One region of the Streptosporangium sp. NPDC001559 genome, then DNA from elsewhere that is predicted to be linked to it. Evidence: riboswitches for the same ligand, from Rfam matches in the RefSeq annotation. Region 1 holds a riboswitch; the other holds the start of a gene.
The links. A riboswitch is a leader RNA that binds a small molecule or an ion and turns the genes downstream of it on or off. The one in region 1 is predicted to bind S-adenosylmethionine.
Positions count from the first base shown of each region.

Region 2: another riboswitch for S-adenosylmethionine. It lies ahead of ACFYY8_RS28680 (aminotransferase class V-fold PLP-dependent enzyme); the one in region 1 lies ahead of thrC (threonine synthase).

Region 1 is NZ_JBIAVG010000003.1:21,891-27,694, reverse strand. It holds gene ACFYY8_RS07155 (MoaD/ThiS family protein) at 1-154, opposite strand, end outside; gene thrC (threonine synthase) at 176-1,438, opposite strand; SAM riboswitch class I at 1,453-1,595, opposite strand; gene ACFYY8_RS07145 (RNA polymerase sigma factor) at 1,709-2,269, opposite strand; gene ACFYY8_RS07140 (trehalose-6-phosphate synthase) at 2,375-3,799, shown strand; gene ACFYY8_RS07135 (MFS transporter) at 3,863-5,014, shown strand; gene ACFYY8_RS07130 (hypothetical protein) at 5,001-5,579, opposite strand; gene otsB (trehalose-phosphatase) at 5,615-5,804, opposite strand, start outside.
Region 2 is NZ_JBIAVG010000014.1:102,199-108,002, forward strand. It holds gene ACFYY8_RS28665 (acyltransferase family protein) at 1-216, shown strand, start outside; gene ACFYY8_RS28670 (cytochrome P450) at 221-1,417, opposite strand; gene ACFYY8_RS28675 (TerC family protein) at 1,427-2,161, opposite strand; SAM riboswitch class IV at 2,357-2,472, shown strand; gene ACFYY8_RS28680 (aminotransferase class V-fold PLP-dependent enzyme) at 2,524-3,822, shown strand; gene ACFYY8_RS28685 (NADH-quinone oxidoreductase subunit D) at 3,841-5,025, shown strand; gene ACFYY8_RS28690 (acyltransferase) at 5,048-5,804, shown strand, end outside.

The DNA.
Region 1 (5,804 bases):
TGCCCGTTTCATCGAGAATACGGGCACCGATCCCGGGGAAGTCGGCGTCGAGCTTCTGCAGAACCTCACGCAGGGTCTCACCCTCGCCGTTCACCTCGGCTGCGCCGCCGGTGTACGTACGGAGAATCGTCGGAATCCGTACAGAAACACTCATAATTCAGTACCTTTCAGAGTTCTAGGCGACGACAGCGCGGAACGCGTCGAGCGAGGGCCGGATGACAGCGGTGGGACGCGCCTGGTCAGCGACCGCGTCAAGGGTCTTCAGGCCGTCACCCGTGTTGAGGACCACGGTCTCGGCGTCGGGGTCGATCCGGCCCGACTCGACCAGCTTGCGCAGCACCCCGACGGTGACGCCGCCCGCCGTCTCGGCGAAGATGCCCTCCGTCCTGGCGAGCAGGCGGATGGCGTCCACGATCTCGGGGTCGGTGACGTCCTCGACCCCGCCACCGGTGCGCCTGGCGATGTCGAGCACGTAGGGGCCGTCAGCCGGGTTGCCGATGGCCAGCGACTTGGCGATCGTGTCGGGCTTGACGGGGCGGATCACGTCGTGGCCCGCCTTGTAGGCCGCGGAGACCGGGGAGCACCCCTCGGCCTGGGCACCGAAGATCTTGTACGGCGTGTCCTCGACGAGGCCGAGGGCGATCAGCTCCTTGAACGCCTTGTCGATCTTCGTGAGCTGGGAGCCGGAGGCGACCGGGATGACGATCTGGTCGGGGATCCGCCAGCCGAGCTGCTCGACGATCTCGTAGGCCAGGGTCTTGGAGCCCTCGGCGTAGTAGGGCCTGAGGTTGACGTTGACGAAGCCCCACTTGTCGCCGAGCTCGTCACCGATGAGCTCGGAGCAGAAGCGGTTGACGTCGTCGTAGGTGCCGTCGATGCCGATCAGCTTGCCGCCGTACACGGAGGCCATGACGACCTTGCCCTGTTCGAGGTCGGCGGGGATGAACACGCAGGCGTCGAGCCCGGTCCGGGCGGCGGCGGAGGTCACCGCGCCCGCCAGGTTGCCGGTCGAGGAGCAGGACAGGGTGTGGAAGCCGAAGTTCCTGGCCGCCTCGACGGCGATGGCGACCACGCGGTCCTTGAAGGAGTGCGTGGGGTTGCCCGAGTCGTCCTTCACGTGCAACGAGCGCAGGCCCAGCTCACGCGCCAGGTTGCCGGCCTTGACGAGCCTGGTCCAGCCGGGCTCGGTGTTGGGCTTGGAGGCGACGTCCGCCGGGACGGGCAGGAGGGAGCGGTAGCGCCAGATGTTGGCCGGCCCCTGCGAGATCTGCTCCCGGGTGACGTTCCCGAAGTCGTAGGCGATCTCAAGGGGCCCGAAACACTCGATACAGGCGAAGCTGGGACCGAGGTCGTAGCGGGCACCACACTCACGACAGGAGAGAGCGACGGCGGGACCGAAGTCGAGAGCGGTGGTGGTTGCGGTGTTCGCGAGCGCCATGAAGCGAGGCCTTTCCCTCATCTTCGTCTGCGACCACCCTGGTCACAGACCGGAATTGGCACCTGTCCCGGTCGACCCCTCGCCAGATCGCGAGTCTTGAACCGGGAGGGTTGCCGGGGCTTCGCAGGGCCGGTCCCTCCACCCCTCTGGATGAGCAATGTTCAGTTGTGGGCCTGACATGCAGGTCTCAAGCACTCTACCTCGCCTTGTACCCCTCCTGACCAGTTGTCTCACCAAACGAGATGAAGTGTGTCATTAACCGGACAAACCTCAGAAGCCGTAGGCGTCGCCGAGCGCCCCCTGGACGTACTTGCGGGCCTGGTGGATGCGCGACTTGGCGGTGCCGAGGGGGATGCCGAGCTGCTCGGCGACCTCGTTGTAGTCGAGCTGGCAGATGTCGCGCAGCACCAGCGCCTGGGCCAGGTCGGGCTTGTCCGCCTCAAGGGCCTCCATCGCGTCGAGCAGGTCGAGGCGGGAGCCCGCGATCACACTCACCCTGGCGACGTCGGGCTTGTTGTGCAGCGGCAGCTCCTCCGAGCTCTGCTCGGCGGAACGCCGCTTGAGCGAGCGGTAGGTGGTGCGCGCGCAGTTGGCGGTCACGATGTGCAGCCACGTGCTGAACCGCGCCCGCCCCTCGAACCTGGCGATGTTGCGGGCCACGGCGAGCAGGGTGTCCTGACAGGCCTCCTCGGCGTCCTGCCGGTAGGGGAGGATCCGCCCGCAGTGCCGTAGCACCTCGGGTTCGATCCGCTTCAGCAGTTCGCCCAGTGCCCGGTGGTCGCCTCCGGCGGCCGCACGGGCAAGTTCCTCGGTCGTCTCGTCCAGCGCCATCACGGGTTCCCATCAACGGTCACGGTCGCTCGACATCCTATGGTCGCCGGTTATCGTTTGGTTAACCTTCGGGACAAGCCACGTCCTCCCGGGCGAGGAGGTCAGATGAGTGGGATTTTGGTGGCCTCGAACCGCGGCCCGGTCTCCTTCACCATGTCGGAGGACGGCGCGCTGAGCATGCGCAGAGGCGGCGGCGGCCTGGTCTCCGGCCTGTCCGAGGTGTCCAAGGAGCTCGACGTCCTGTGGGTCTGCGCCGCCCTGTCCGACGGCGACCGCGGCGCCGTACGGCTCGCTCCCGGAGGACGGCTCGACCAGGCGGGATACGAGACCGGGGCGCTGCGGATGCTCGACATCCCTCCGGCGACCTTCCAGCGGGCCTACAACGCGGTCGCCAACTCGACCCTGTGGTTCGTCCACCACCTGCTCTACGACACCCCGAACAGGCCGCACTTCGACGCCAGGTTCGGCAGGGAGTGGGAGTCCTACCAGGCCTACAACGAGGCGTTCGCGATGGCGCTGGCCGAGGAGGCCTCGCACGGCGCCAAGGTCATGGTGCAGGACTACCACCTGGCCCTGGTCCCGGCCATGCTCAGGAGCGAACGGCCCGACCTGCGCGTCTCCCACTTCTCCCACACGCCCTGGGCCCCTCCCGAGTACTTCGGCCTGCTGCCCGACGAGGTCGCCGCCGAACTGCTCGAGGGCATTCTGGGGGCCGACCAGGCGGGTTTCCTGACCGACCGCTGGGCCGGGGCCTTCATGGACTGCTGTGAGAGCGTCCTGGGCGCTCGGGTCGAGCGCGCGGGCCGTACGGTGACCCACGCGGGCCGGACCACCCGGATCGGCGTGCACGGCCTGGGCGTGGACGGCCGGGCGCTGTGGGAACGCGCCCGCGAGCCCGACGTCGAGTCCCACATGGCCGCCCTGCGTGAGCTGGTCGGCGACCGCAGGCTGATCGTGCGCATCGACAGGACCGAGCTGTCGAAGAACATCGTCAGGGGTCTGACCGCCTACCGGGAGTTCCTCGCGACGCACCCCGAGTGGCACGGCAGGGTCGTGCACCTGGCCTTCGCCTACCCCTCCCGCCACGACCTGCCCGAATACCGTGAGTACACCGCGGCGGTCCAGCGTTGCGCCTCGGAGATCGAGGACGAGTACGCCACCGAGGACTGGGATCCGCTGATCCTCAACGTCCAGGACGACTATCCCCGGTCGCTGGCCGCCTACCGGCTGGCCGACGTGATGCTGGTCAACCCGATCCGTGACGGGATGAACCTGGTGGCGAAGGAGGGGCCGGTGCTGTCCCCGAACAGCGCGCTGGTCCTGTCACGCGAGGCGGGGGCCGCGGCCGAACTGGGCGCGGACGCGCTGCTGGTGAACCCCTACGACGTCTCGGCCACGGCGCGGGCCATCCACGAGGGTCTCGTCATGCCCGAGTGTGAGCGGGCCGTACGGGGGGACAGGCTGGCCCGCCTGGCGACCGCCCTTCCCCCGCAGCGCTGGTTCGCTGACCAGCTCGCCACACTAGGCTGAGATTTTGCCCTGATATGGGATAGTTCAGGGGACTTCGCGCTTCATTCATGTTCGGGGGAACCCGTGACCGCCAGGCTCACCCGTGATCGTCCGACCTGGCTCGTCTACCTGCAGCTCGGTGTCTTCGCCACCTACCTGTACGGCCTCAGCGCAGCCCTGCCCATGCTCCGCGCCGAGCTGGGCCTCTCACAGACGGTCGCCGGGCTGCACGGCACCATGATGGCCGCCGGCGGCGTCCTGACCGGCCTCGCGCTGCCCCGGCTGACCCGCCGTCTCGGCACGCGCGCCACCGTCTGGACGGGCCTGACCGGGATGAACGTGGGGGTGCTGCTGGTCGTCCTCGGCCACACACCGCAGGTCACGCTCTTCGCGTACTGCCTGGCGGGCGGGATGGGCTCGATCAGCCTCTACACGAGCATGTCCGTACTCGGCCGGCACCACGGTCCCGCGGGGCCGTCCGCGATCAGTGAGGCCAACGCGGTCGGCGGGACCATCGGCCTGTTCGCCCCGTTCGTCGTCAGTCTCGCGGCGCAGAGCGCGCTCGGCTGGCGGACGGCGCTGCTGCTCACCCCCCTGCTGACCGTGCTGCTCGCGCTCGTCATGGGCCGCGTGTGGGTCCCCGCGCCTGCCCGGGAGGATCAGGCGGCGCCCTCCAGGAGCTCGGGCTCCCCGGGGCTCGGCAGGCGCTTCCACCTGGCGGGGGCGGTGCTGTTCTGCTGCGTCGGGCTGGAGTTCTCGTTCAACCTCTGGGCGGCCAAGCTGGTCAGCGACAACACGGGCCTGTCCGCGGCGGTCGCGGCGAGCGCGCTGACCGCCTTCACCGCCGGGCTGGCGCTCGGGCGCTTCGGCGGGGCCAGGCTGGCGTTGCGGATCCCGTCCGCCTCGCTGCTCATCGGCGCGCTGGGGCTCACCTTCGTCGGCTGGCTGCTGTTCTGGACGAGTACGGCCCCGCCGGCGGCCTACGCGGGGCTGCTCGTCTCAGGAGTCGGGGTCTCGCTGCACTTCCCGCTCGCGCTCTCGCGGGTGCTGACGGCCACGGCCGGACATCCCGAGCGGGCGACGGGCGTCGCCTCCCTCTATTCGAGTTCGGCGACAGGCGTCGGGCCCTTCCTGCTGGGAGCGCTCGCCGACGTGTCCGGCACCCAGCAGGCCTTCCTCATGGTGCCCGTGATGATCGTGCTGGCCGTCGGCGGCATCCTGGTCAGCTCCAGGTAGCCGCCCCGAGCACGGACGCCAGGCGCGGGTTGTCCCACACGTCCACGACGAGGATCTTCGAGGTGGGCAGGAACCACTCACGCTGGCGGAAGGTCCCGGTCCGCTTGCTGCCGTTGTAGCTGTAGCACTCGCCGCGCCAGCCCTTGAAGGCCGCCTTGTGCCCGCGTCCCACCTGCCGCAGCCCCGAGGCGTACGCGTCGCCGAACGTCTGGCCGCTCTTGGCGTCGAACGGGCAGCGCTGCACGTCGGTCGCGGGGTAGTACGGCTGGTCCCCCCGGTAGGCGGAGAACAGCTCACGCCCGTACTTGATCTGCTTGGGGCCGAAGATCCAGAACGCCTCACAGTTCGGGGTGAAATACGCCGAGTGCGGCTTCGCGCACCTCCCCGTGACCACCTTGACGCCGTCGGCGCCGCCGTAGACCCGCCATCCCGAGGGAAGCTTGAGGGTCATGCCGCGGAAGGTGAGGGTCCCCGAGGCCTGCGCGGCCGAGGCCGAGGCCGCCTGGGGGGCGGTGAACAGGGTGGCGCCGGCGAGCACGGCGGCGGCGAAGGCGAGTTTTCTCATGCCGGGGACGTTAATCGTCCCCACTTGTCGGTCACTTAACGTTCAATGGCATCGGCGATCGACGACAGCAGGTCCATCACCCCCTCCGGGCCGTCCACGACGATGTCGGCCTGGGCGGCGACCTCCGCGCTCGCCTCGGCCGAACCGCTGAACACCGTCACGCCGGGCAACCCCGAGGCCCGTACGGCGGCGAAGGCCGCCAGGTCCCCCAGGTCGTCACCGGCG
Region 2 (5,804 bases), on a different contig from region 1:
CTGGTCTGGCTCGGGGAGATCTCCTTTGCCTTCTACCTGGTGCACCAGCCGACGATCAGCCTGGTCAACCGGGTGCTCGGGCGTGTCCCGGCGCACGCGCTCCTGGTGACGTTGACGGCACTGCCGCTGGCCGTACTGCTGGCCTGGGCGCTGCACCGCCTCGTCGAGCGGCCCGCCGAGCGCCTGCTGTCAGGCGGGCGCCCAGGGGCCGCGTGAGACCTCAGACCCGCGCCTCCAGAGCCGTCAGGCCCCGGATGACGTAGCCGGGGTTCCAGGTGGGCTCGGCGGCGAGTTCCATCCGGGGAGCCAGGCGCAGCAGGGCGCCGAACGACTCGGCCAGCTCGATCCTGGCCAGCGGGGCGCCCAGGCAGAAGTGGATGCCCGCGCCGAAGGAGATGTGCGGGTTCTCCGTACGGCCGAGGTCGAGGAGGTCGGGGTCGGCGAACACCTCGGGGTCCCGGTTGGCCGAACCGAACAGCAGCGCCACCTCCGCGCCACGCGGGATGTCCACCCCGCCGACCGAGATGTCCTCAAGGACCCAGCGCTCGAACATCTGCAGCGGGGTGTCCCAGCGCATCAGCTCCTCGATCGCCGTGGGCAGCAGGCCGTGGTCCGCGCGCAGCCGGTCCAGCTCGGCCGGGTTGCGGAACAGCGACCACCAGCCGATTCCGGTGACGTTGACGGTCGCCTCGTGACCCGCGTTGAGCAGCAGCACACAGGTGCCGACCAGCTCCTCCTCGGTCAGGGTGTCACCGCCGTCGGCGACCAGGGCCAGGGCGCTGATCAGGTCGTCGCCGGGGTTCGCCCGGCGGGCGCGGGCCAGCTCCGACAGGTAGCCGGAGAACTCCTCCGCCGCCCGTACGGCGGTGCGCTGCGTCTCGGGCGACGGGTTGAGCTCGTACATCCCGCAGATGTCGGCCGACCAGGGCCGCAGCAGGTGCCGGTCCGCCTCGGGGACGCCGAGCATCTCGGCGATCACGGTCACCGGGAGCGGTTCGGCGACCTCCGCGATGAGGTCGCCGCCGCCGCGTGCCACGAAGTCCTCGACCAGCCCGGTGGCGATCGAGGCGACCTTGGGCCGCAACGCCTCGACCATCCGCGGCGTGAACGCCCGGGAGACCAGGCGGCGCAGGCGGGTGTGGACGGGCGGCTCGACGTCGAGCATCCCGGCCCTGACCACCCGCCAGAACGGGTCGAGGAAGGGCGGCTCCTCCGGTCTGCCGAACTCGGCGTGCGTGGCCACGTGCAGGTAGGACCGGCCGAGCCTTCGGTCGCGCAGCAACGCGTTGACGTCGGCGTGCCGGGCGACCAGCCACTGGCCCGTCGGCTCGAAGAAGGTGACCGGCCGCTGTCTCAGCTCGGCGTAGGCGTCATAGGGATAGGCGACGAATTCCGGACTCCATGGATCAAAACGCACAAACCCATGCTAGGGCTCCGGGGTCTTCTCGACGGCCCGCGAACGGCGGCGGGCCCGGATGTTGAGCAGCTCGACCACCAGCGAGAACGCCATCGCGAAGTAGATGTAGCCCTTGGAGATGTGCTGTCCGAAGCCCTCCGCGAGCAGCACGACGCCGATCAGCACCAGGAACGACAGCGCCAGCATCTTGATCGTCGGATGCTTGTCCACGAAACGGCTGATCGGCCCCGAGGCGAAGAGCATCACCACGACCGCGACGATGACCGCGATGACCATGATGGCCAGCTCGTCGACCATGCCGACCGCGGTGATCACCGAGTCGAGGGAGAAGACGATGTCCAGCACCATGATCTGCAGGATCACCATGCCGAAGGAGGCCGCCGCCTTCCGGCCGCCGGAGTGGTCCTCACCGTTCTCGGTGTGGCCGTGGATCTCGTGAACGCTCTTGACCAGCAGGAACAGCCCGCCGAGGATCAGGATCAGGTCGCGTCCCGATATCTCGTGCCCGAAGATCTCAAAGAGCGGGGCGGTGAGCCGTACCACCCAGGACAGGGCGAGCAGCAGCGCCAGGCGGCTGACCAGGGCGGCGAGCAGACCCAGCCTGCGGGCGTTGTCACGCTGTTCCGGCGGGAGTTTCCCCGCCAGGATCGAGATGAAGATGATGTTGTCGATGCCCAGCACGATCTCCAGAGCGATCAGCGTGAGCAGACCTATCCAGCTCGCCGGGTCGGCCACCCAGTCCATCGGGTCCTCCAGTTTCAGTGGGGGGGGGCGCCGCCCGCGCGCGGCGCGTGACCTGACGGGCGTTCACGGTCACAGCTCCAGACGATCGGGCAGAACCGGAAGTTCCTCAGGATCACCGCCGAAACTCCAGCCCTCCGGACCCCTTCCCGCAGACTTGCCAAGCACCGCCTCTGTGTGGGTATAGTCCGGTTCGTAGGTCATGAGTGCCAGCGACAAGCCCCGGCTAGCTGGCCGGCAACCCTCGCGTCCGCGGCGGGGTGCCCCGGGTGAGGACCTGGTCCGGCACGAGGTGTGCCGGGCAAGCGCGGGCTCCAGCACCAAGGCCATGGCTTGGGGTCCGATGACCTCCAAGGAGCTTTGGCGTGTCCACACTGACGATCTTCACCGCCGCCGCCGCCGAGACCGTGACCGTCCCGGCGACCCGCGTCCACGACGACCGGCCGATCCCCGCGGTCCTCGGCGCCGACCTTGAGGTGCCCGTCAAGGGCGGCAGGCTGGTGCCGTACGCCAACCTCGACTACGCCGCCAGCGCCCCCTGTCTTGAGCCGGTGAGCGCCGCCGTCGCCGCCGCGCTCCCGGCCTACTCCAGCGTCCACCGCGGCGCCGGATACGCCTCCCAGCTGACCACCGCCCGCTACGAGCAGGCCAGGCACACCGTGCGGGCCTTCGTCGGGGCCCGTCCCGACGACGCGGTGATCTTCACGAGGAACACCACCGACGCCACCAACCTGCTGGCCCGCAGCCTGCCCACCGGGACCACCGTGGTGGTCTTCGAGACCGAGCACCACGCCTCGCTCCTGCCCTGGGCCGACGTCGTACGGCTGCCCGCCCCGGCCTTCCCCGGTGAGGCCGTCCGCGCCGCCGACGACGCGCTGGCCGCGATCGACGGCCCCAAGCTGCTGGTCGTCACCGCCGCCTCCAACGTGACCGGCGAGCTGTGGCCGATCGCCGCCCTGGCCCACATCGCCCACCGCCACGGCGCCCGCGTCCTGGTCGACGCCGCCCAGCTCGTCCCGCACCGCCGCCTCAACCTGACCGCGCTCGACCTGGACTACGTGGTCTTCTCCGGTCACAAGCTCTACGCCCCGTTCGGCACCGGCGCGCTGATCGGCCGCTCCGACTGGCTCTCCGTCGCCGAGCCGTACCTCCGGGGTGGCGGGGCCGTCAAGGCCGTCGAGGACGAGGCGACCGACTGGCACGACGACCCCGAGGCGCGCCACGAGGCGGGCACACCGAACGTGCTGGGCGCCATCGCGCTGGCCGCCGCCTGCGACGCGCTGAGCGCGACCGGCTGGGACGTGCTGGTGCGCGAGGAGGAGCGTCTGCTGGCCCGCCTGCGGGCCGGCCTGGCCGGCGTCGAGGGTGTGCACGAGCTGTCCCTGTGGGGCCCCGACCACGCCCGCGTCGGCATCGTCTCCTTCGTCGTGGACGGCTTCACCGCCCGTGAGGTGGCCGAGACGCTGTCCGGCGAGTACGGCATCGGCGTGCGGGACGGCAAGTTCTGCGCCCACCCCTTCGTCAGGCACCTGCTCGGCGCCAAGGACGGCGGCTGCGACGACGTCACCGCCTCCGCGGTGCGCGCCTCCATCGGCGTCGGCAGCACCACCGAGCACGTCGACCGTCTCGTCGAGGCCCTGCGGGATCTCGTCACGCGCCGCTGACGTGACAGCATGGGGCCTATGACTGAGCCCCGGGAAGTGAACGTGGGGATCGGGGCCGGAGCCGACGCCGTCGCGGGAGCGGCGGCGGCCGGCAAGGAGCTGGCCACCGAGGACATGGTCCTGAACATCGGCCCGCAGCACCCCTCGACCCACGGCGTGCTACGGCTGCGCCTGACACTGGACGGCGAACGGATCAGCGCCGCCGAGCCCATCGTCGGCTACATGCACCGGGGCGCGGAGAAACTGTTCGAGGTCAGGGACTACCGGCAGATCATCGTGCTGGCCAACCGGCACGACTGGCTGTCGGCGTTCGCCAACGAGCTGGGCGTCGTGCTCGCGGTCGAGCGGATGCTCGGCATGGAGGTGCCCGTCAGGGCCGTGTGGGCGCGCACCCTGATGGCCGAGCTGAACCGGGTGCTCAGCCACCTGATGTTCCTCGGCTCCTACCCCCTCGAACTGGGTGCGATCACCCCCGTCTTCTACGCCTTCCGCGAGCGCGAGACCCTCCAGGCCGTGATGGAGGAGATCTCCGGCGGCCGGATGCACTACATGTTCAACCGGGTCGGCGGCCTCAAGGAGGACCTGCCGTACGGCTGGCTCGACCGGGTGGCCCTGGCCGTCGCCGACGTACGGCGCCGCCTGCCCGACATCGAGGCCCTGATCAGCGGAAATGAGATCTTCCTGGCCCGCACGGTCGGCGTCGGGGTGCTCGACCGCGAGACGATCATGCAGTACGGCGTGAGCGGCCCCATCGCCCGTGCCTCCGGCGTCGGCCTCGACCTGCGCAGGGACGACCCCTACCTCGCCTACGGCGAACTGCCGGTCAAGGTGGTGACCCGTTCCTCGGGAGACTGCAACGCCCGCTTCGAGGTGCTGCTCGAACAGGTCCGCGTCTCCCTCGACCTGGCCGACGCCTGTGTGGAGCGGCTGCGGTCCCTGCCGAGGGGGCCGATCAACCAGCGTCTGCCCAAGGTGCTGAAGGTCCCCGAGGGTCATGTCTACGCCTGGACGGAGAATCCACTCGGCATCAACGGCTACTATCTGGTCTCTCGTGGCGAGAAGACCCCCTGGCGGCTGAAGCTCCGGTCCGCCTCGTACAACAACGTGCAGGTGTTGAGAGAGATGTTGCCTGGACATCTGGTTTCCGACATGGTGGCCATCCTGGGGTCGATGTTCTTCGTGGTCGGTGACATCGACAAGTGACCCGGAGCGCGTAAGGGGGGACATGAGCGAGCGCGTGGACGCCGCTTCCCGCACCGAAGGCCCGAAGCGGGACAAGTACATCGACTGGCTCCGCGCGGTCAGCCTGATCGTCGTCGTGGTCTGGCACTGGGCGTTCACGATCCTGCAGTGGGGGCCGGACGGCCCCTCCCCGACCAGCCCACTCGGCTTCAGCTCGGGGTTGTGGATCCTCACCTGGCTCTTCCAGGTGCTGCCGCTCTTCTTCTACGTGGGCGGATACGTCCACCTGATGTCGTGGAACCGCGCGTGTGAACGCGGGGTCGGCATCGGCGCCTTCGTGTGGCGGCGCATCCGGGCTCTGGCGATCCCGGCGCTGGCGCTGTCCTTCGCGTGGCTCGCCTTCGGCGGGGTCATCTGGTTGATCTTCGATGTGCAGTGGATCGGCCGGGCCGTGCTCCTGGTGCTGAGCCCGCTGTGGTTCATCGGCGTCTACCTGATGCTGGTCGCCCTGCTGCCCGTGATGCTGTGGCTGCACCGGCGCTTCGACGTGCTGGTGCTCATCTGGCTCGGTGGCGCGGCGCTGGTGGTCGACGTGCTGCGGCTGCGGTACGGCCTTGAGGCCATCGGCTGGCTCAACATGGTGATCGTGTGGGGGCTGGCCCACCAGGCGGGCTTCTTCTACGACCGGATGGTCGCGATGCCCCGCAGACTGGACGTCGCGACCCTGTGGACCGGCCTGTTCGCCCTGGTCGGCCTGGTCTACTCGGGCATCTACCCGGGGTCGATGGTCGGGGTGCCCG